One region of the Ensifer sp. Root423 genome, then DNA from elsewhere that is predicted to be linked to it. Evidence: riboswitches for the same ligand, from Rfam matches in the RefSeq annotation. Region 1 holds a riboswitch; the other holds the start of a gene.
What was found. Region 1 has a riboswitch for S-adenosylmethionine ahead of ASD01_RS13650 (O-succinylhomoserine sulfhydrylase). Riboswitches for the same ligand answer to the same signal wherever they lie in the genome.
Positions count from the first base shown of each region.

Region 1 (3,398 bases):
GCCACCGCCTCGCCCTGCCCCTCTTCCAGTGCCGGCAGCAGCTCCGCATAGGTCACGGCCTGGATCTGGCATTTGGCCTCGATGTCGAGCTCGCGGCAGATCTCGCGCACGAGATCGACATGAAATCCCGAAAGCTTGCCGGACTGGTCGATGAAGTTGAACGGCGGAAAATCCACCGTCGTCAAGAAACGCAGGCGCGCCAGGCCCGTGAGATCGGGCTTGGCGATGCGTTCGCGCGCGTCGAACAGCAGCGGCAGATCCTTAGCCTCGGCCGCAAGCGGCGTCGCGATCAAGGATGCGCAAAGGGCGAAAAGGGAAAGAACTTTCATGGGCAGCGGCCGGCACGTCTCATGTGGCAGGGGCGGCCCTTGGAACCGCGGTGATTCATCGAGCGGTAAAGTAACCGGCCGCAGCGCAGCTGACCATAGGCCACCACGAGAACGCGGTTACACAAGGAACGGGACGAGGAAGAATGGAGCGGGTGATCGGGATCGAACCGACGACATCCAGCTTGGGAAGCTGGCGTTCTACCGCTGAACTACACCCGCGGTGCCTGCGAAATTTCCCGAACCGGGGCGATCTGTCAAGCACCCTTGCGCGGGATTGCGTAAGGGGCGCTTCGAAATCCCCTACTCGGCGCGGAAATGCTTCGAGAGCTTCAGGCCCTGCGCCTGGTAGTTGGAGCCGACGCCGAGGCCATAGAGACCATCCGGCCGTTCCAGCATGTGTTCGTAGATCAGGCGGCCGACGATCTGGCCGTGTTCGAGGATGAACGGCACCTCGTGGCTGCGCACTTCGAGCACGGCCCGGCTGCCCGTGCCGCCGGCCGAGGCATGGCCGAAGCCCGGATCGAAGAAGCCGGCATAATGCACGCGAAACTCGCCGACCAGCGGATCGAACGGCGTCATCTCGGCCGCATAAAGCGGTGGAACATGCACCGCCTCCCGCGAGACGAGAATGTAGAACTCATCCGGATCGAGGATCAGTTCATCGCGGCCGCGGCTGTAGAGTGGCTCCCAGAAATCAAAGATCGCGTGCTGCGCTTTCTTGTCGACGTCGATGACGGCGGTGTGATGCTTGCCGCGATAGCCGATCAGGCCTTCGGGCCCGGTGCCCTTCAGATCGATCGACAGCGCGATGCCGCCGCCGCTGACGTTCGGCTTGTCGCTCGCCACCAGCACGTCGCTCTCGTGCAGCGCCTGCAGTTCCTGCTCCGACAGGATAGACTGGCCCATGCGGAAGCGGATCTGCGACAGGCGCGAGCCGCGGCGCACGACGATCGGGAAGGTGCGCGGGCTGATTTCGAGATAGAGCGGACCGCTGTAGCCGGTCGGGATCTTGTCGAATTCCTGGGCGCGATCGGTGATGACGCGGGTGAAGATGTCGAGGCGACCGGTCGAGCTTTTCGGGTTGGCCGAGGCCGACATGCCCTCAGGCAGTTCCAGGCTTTCCATCAGCGGCACGATGTAGACGCAGCCCGTTTCCAGCACCGCGCCATCGGTCAGATCGACGACGTGCAGCTTCAGCCGGTCGAGCTTGTCGGCAACGAGGTGAGACGGGCCTGGCATGAAGCTTGCGCGGACGCGGAAAGCCTTCGAGCCTAGGCGCAGGTCGAGGCTTGCCGGCTGGATCTGATCGTCATCCAGCGGCTTCTCGCTTTTGAGGCGTCCCGATTCTAACAGCGCGGCGATCGCGCGATCGGCCAAAATCCCAGTGTCGCGGCCCATTGCAGTCCTCTTTTCAGTTGCGAGACAAAACCAAACTCCGGGAATTGACGCAAGCGTACCCTGGCAGTATTGAAGCTTTATCCCGTGGTGATTTGGCCGGTCGGCTTGCAGCCACGTTAAACAAGTAGCTAAAAAGGCCGGGTGTCAAACCGGCCCTTCACGCGGCCGGTTTTTTTGTTTTTGAAAGTGACCGTCACATGAGCAAAAACTGGCGCCCCGCAACGCAACTGGTCCATGGCGGGACCACCCGTTCCCAGCACGGAGAGACCTCCGAGGCGATCTTCCTTACCCAGGGCTTTGTCTACGAGACGTCGGAAGCTGCGGAAGCTCGTTTCAAGGGCGAGACCGAAGGCTTCATCTACGCCCGCTACGGTAGCCCGACCAACGACATGTTTGAAAAGCGCATGTGCATGCTGGAAGGCGCCGAGGATGCGCGCGCCACGGCATCGGGCATGGCTGCCGTCACCGCCGCCATTCTCTGCCAGCTGAAGGCCGGCGACCACATCGTCGCCGCCCGCGCCCTCTTCGGCTCCTGCCGCTGGGTGGTCGAGACGCTGGCGCCGAAATACGGCATCGAGTGCACGCTGGTCGACGGACGCGACCTCGCCAACTGGGAAAAGGCGATCCAGAAGAACACCAAGGTCTTCTTCCTCGAAAGCCCGACCAACCCGACGCTCGAAGTCATCGACATTGCCGGCGTTGCCAAGCTCGCCAACCAGATCGGCGCCAAGGTCGTCGTCGACAACGTCTTTGCGACGCCGCTCTTCCAGAAGCCGCTGGAACTCGGCGCCCATATCGTCGTCTATTCCGCCACCAAGCATATCGACGGTCAGGGCCGTTGCCTCGGCGGTGTCGTGCTTTCCGACAAGGAATGGATCAACGAGCACCTGCACGACTACTTCCGCCACACCGGCCCGGCGATGTCGCCGTTCAACGCCTGGACGCTGCTGAAGGGCATCGAGACGCTGCCGCTACGCGTGCGTCAGCAGACGGAAACGGCCCGCCGCGTGGCCGACTTCCTGGCAGAACAGCCGCAGGTCGCCAAGGTCATCTATCCTGGCCGCAAGGATCATCCGCAGGCCGACATCATCGCCAAGCAGATGACCGGCGGATCGACGCTCGTCGCCTTCGAACTGAAGGGCGGCAAGGATGCAGCCTTCGCGCTGCAGAATGCGCTGGAGATCGTGCGCATCTCCAACAACCTCGGCGACAGCAAGAGCCTGATCACCCATCCGGGAACGACCACGCACAAGAACCTGACCGACGAGGCCCGCGAAGAGCTCGGCATTTCCGCCGGAACCGTGCGCTTCTCGGCCGGCATCGAGGACAGCGACGATGTGGTGGAAGATTTCGCCCGCGCGCTGAAGTCCGTGAAGGCCTGATTTTACGAAGACACGGCCGCCGTGATCAACGGCGGCCGACGCCCCTTGCCGGCCGTCACGAGATGGTTTCCGGCGGCGCGGCGCCAAGGTGCCAGGCACGTTTCACCCGCTCGATCGCGTCAGCACGGCCATCCGTCCCATCATGGGATCGCACAATCTTGCCGTTATTCTTGACGAAACCATCTTGCTGTAGAATACCCTGAAAGACCTGAAGCAAGGTGATGCCCATGTATCGCGCTTTGACCCGCGACATAGAAGTTACGGTGGAGCCGTACTATCTCGAAGAGCA
Region 1 is NZ_LMEG01000012.1:211,113-214,510, reverse strand. Features, by position in the region: gene ASD01_RS13665 (transporter substrate-binding domain-containing protein) at 1-329, opposite strand, end outside; tRNA gene ASD01_RS13660 (tRNA-Gly) at 474-548, opposite strand; gene ASD01_RS13655 (2'-deoxycytidine 5'-triphosphate deaminase) at 630-1,727, opposite strand; SAM riboswitch at 1,802-1,880, shown strand; gene ASD01_RS13650 (O-succinylhomoserine sulfhydrylase) at 1,925-3,109, shown strand; gene ASD01_RS35580 (hypothetical protein) at 3,165-3,338, opposite strand; gene apaG (Co2+/Mg2+ efflux protein ApaG) at 3,337-3,398, shown strand, end outside.

Region 2 (3,398 bases), on a different contig from region 1:
AAGTCTTCGGCGAAATCCGCCCGGCCGCAACGATGATCGTCTGCGACCTGATCCGCCCGGAAATGCTGATCGAGATCGAGGTCACCGCGCTTCGCGGCTGACCCCTTGATCGCGCCCACCCTCAAAACGATTCCGATTTAAGCCATTATGCGATAGTCCATAGGGCATGACTTCGCCTGACTTACGCTGAACCGGAAGACGCCCATGCAATTTCAAGGCACCGCCGACTATATCGCCGACAAGGACCTGATGATCGCCGTCAACGCCGCGATCCGGCTGGAGCGCCCACTGCTGGTCAAGGGCGAGCCCGGCACCGGCAAGACCGAGCTTGCCCGCCAGATCGCCGCCGCCCTTGGCCTCGAACTCATCGAATGGAGCGTCAAGTCGACGACCAAGGCACAGCAAGGCCTCTATGAATATGACGCCGTGTCGCGGCTGCGCGACAGCCAGCTCGGCGACGAGCGTGTCAACGAGGTCCGGAACTATATCCGCAAGGGCAAGCTCTGGCAGGCCTTCGAGGCCGATCGCCGCGTGGTGCTTCTGATCGACGAGATAGACAAGGCCGACATCGAGTTTCCGAACGACCTGTTGCAGGAGCTCGACCGCATGGAATTCCATGTCTACGAGACCGGCGAGATGATCGGCGCGCGTCACCGGCCGATCGTCATCATCACCTCCAACAACGAGAAGGAGCTGCCGGACGCGTTTCTGCGCCGCTGCTTCTTCCACTATATCCGCTTCCCCGATGCAGACACGCTCGCCCGCATCGTCGAGGTGCATTATCCCGGCATCCGCAAGACGCTGCTTTCGGCGGCGCTCGCCGCCTTCTACGACATCCGCCAGGTGCCGGGCCTGAAGAAGAAGCCCTCCACGTCAGAGGCGCTCGACTGGATCCGCCTGCTCGTCGCCGACGAGGTCGATCCGGCCGACCTCAGGGCCGATGCCAAGACCATGCTGCCGAAGCTGCATGGTGCGCTCCTGAAGAACGAACAAGACGTGCACCTCTTCGAGCGCCTCGCCTTCATGGCCCGCCGCGACGGATGAGGCCGGACGCGCACAAGGTCCTGATCTACGCCACCTGGCAGGACCGCCTGCTGGTCTTCGACGAGCCGGATTTCCCAGACATCGAGCTGCAGGTGCCCGGCGGTACGATGGAACCAGGCGAAAGCCCGGAGACATCGGCTCAGCGGGAATTCATCGAGGAAACCGGGCTGACGCCGCCGGAAGCACTCACCCATCTCGTCACGCAGGACTACCACTACCCGAAGGACGGCAGGACGATCTGTCATCGGCGGCACTACTTCCACATCGCCCTTGCCGGCGAGCAACGGCAGACCTGGATACATCAGGAAATGACGCCCTTTGGCGGCGGTGACCCGATCCGCTTTCGTTTCTTTTGGCTCGGTATCGATCAGGCTGACCGCCGGCTGGGTTATGGCATGCGGGATGCTCTACGCCTGCTGCAGACCAGCCACTCTCCCTGACCCTCTCCCCGCAGGCGGGGAGAGGGGACGAGGACGACGGCTGCCCCCAAGCCGAGACGTGCCGACAGCGAACCCGGCTACCAAGATGGGCCGAACGGCCGCTGAGCTTAACTCGTGGAACGATCGGGTGCGGCAAGGCCACTTCTCCCCGCCAGCGGGGAGAAGTCGCAGCAGCGGGATGAGGGGCAGCCGCCCCCAACGCGAATCGTTTTTCTTGACCCCCGCGGCCCACTCGCGCTATCAAATTCTCCGTGGTGATTTGGCCGGCCGGCTTGCAGCCACGTTAAACAAGTCGCTAAAGGGCCGAGGAAAGTTGGATTTCCGAGGACCGGTCGCGATCAATCGCTGCCGGTTTTTTTGTATTGATCGAGTGGAAGCCCATGCCCATCAAGATTCCCGATACGCTGCCCGCCTTCGAAACCCTCGCGCATGAGGGCGTGCGGGTGATGACCGAGACCGTGGCGATCCGTCAGGATATCCGCCCGCTCCAGATCGGGCTCCTGAACCTCATGCCGAACAAGATCAAGACAGAGATCCAGATGGCGCGCCTGATCGGCGCTTCGCCGCTGCAGGTGGAACTGTCGCTGGTGCGCATCGGCGCGCACCGCGCCAAGAACACCTCGGAAGATCACCTGCTCTCCTTCTACGAGACCTGGGAAGAAGTGCAGGGCCGCAAGTTCGACGGTTTCATCATCACCGGCGCCCCGGTCGAGACGCTCGAATACGAAGACGTCACCTATTGGGACGAGCTGAAGCGCATCCTCGACTGGACCGAGACCAACGTGCATTCGACGCTCAACGTCTGCTGGGGCGCGATGGCGGCAATCTATCACTTCCACGACGTGCCGAAGTATCCGCTGAAGGAAAAAGCCTTCGGCGTCTATCGTCACCAGAACCTCAACCGCTCCTCCGTCTATCTCAACGGCTTCTCCGACGATTTCGCCGTCCCCGTTTCGCGCTGGACCGAAGTGCGCCGCGCCGACATCGACAAGGTGCCGAGCCTCGAAATCCTGATGGAATCGAAGGAGATGGGCGTCTGCCTCGTGCACGAGAAAAAGGGCAACCGGCTCTACATGTTCAACCACGTGGAGTATGATTCGACCTCGCTGTCGGACGAATACTTCCGCGACGTGGATGCGGGCGTGCCGATCAAGATGCCGCACGACTACTTCCCGCACAACGATTCGACCCTGCCGCCGCAGAACCGCTGGCGCAGCCATGCACATCTCTTCTTCGGCAACTGGATCAACGAGATGTACCAGACGACGCCCTACGATCTCGCGGAGATCGGCACCGGGAAAAGCTGAGGTCAGATGTTCATTCCCTTCTTCCTCGAACTCAAGGCAGCGAAGGTCCCGGTCACGCTCCGGGAATTCCTGTCCTTGATCGAGGGGATGGAGGCGGGCATCGCCACCTTCGACGTCGAAGCCTTCTACTATCTGGCGCGCACGGCACTGGTGAAGGACGAACGCCATATCGACCGCTTCGACCGGGTGTTCCAGCACTGCTTTTCGGGTCTCGAAGCAGTCAACCCGATGGAAGCGAGCGAAGAGGCGGTCATCCCCGAGGATTGGCTGCGCAAGCTCGCAGAGAAGCATCTGAGCGAGGAAGAAAAACGCCTGATCGAGGCACTCGGCGGCTTCGACAAGCTGATGGAGACCTTGCGCCAGCGGCTGCAGGAGCAAAAGGGCCGCCATCAGGGCGGCTCAAAATGGATCGGTACCGCCGGCACCTCGCCCTTCGGCGCCTATGGCTACAATCCCGAGGGTGTGCGGATCGGCCAGGACCAGTCGCGCCACCGCCGCGCCGTCAAGGTTTGGGACCGGCGCGAGTTCAAGGATTATGACGACACGATCGAGCTCGGCACGCGCAACATCAAAGTTGCGCTGAAGCGGCTCCGACGCTGGGTGCGCC
Region 2 is NZ_LMEG01000034.1:145,215-148,612, reverse strand. Features, by position in the region: gene ASD01_RS24320 (RidA family protein) at 1-101, shown strand, start outside; gene ASD01_RS24315 (AAA family ATPase) at 205-1,044, shown strand; gene ASD01_RS24310 (NUDIX hydrolase) at 1,041-1,484, shown strand; SAM riboswitch at 1,726-1,803, shown strand; gene metA (homoserine O-acetyltransferase MetA) at 1,865-2,791, shown strand; gene ASD01_RS24300 (vWA domain-containing protein) at 2,798-3,398, shown strand, end outside.
Region 2: it holds a riboswitch for S-adenosylmethionine, as region 1 does, so the genes downstream of both, metA (homoserine O-acetyltransferase MetA) here and ASD01_RS13650 (O-succinylhomoserine sulfhydrylase) in region 1, are expected to answer to the same signal.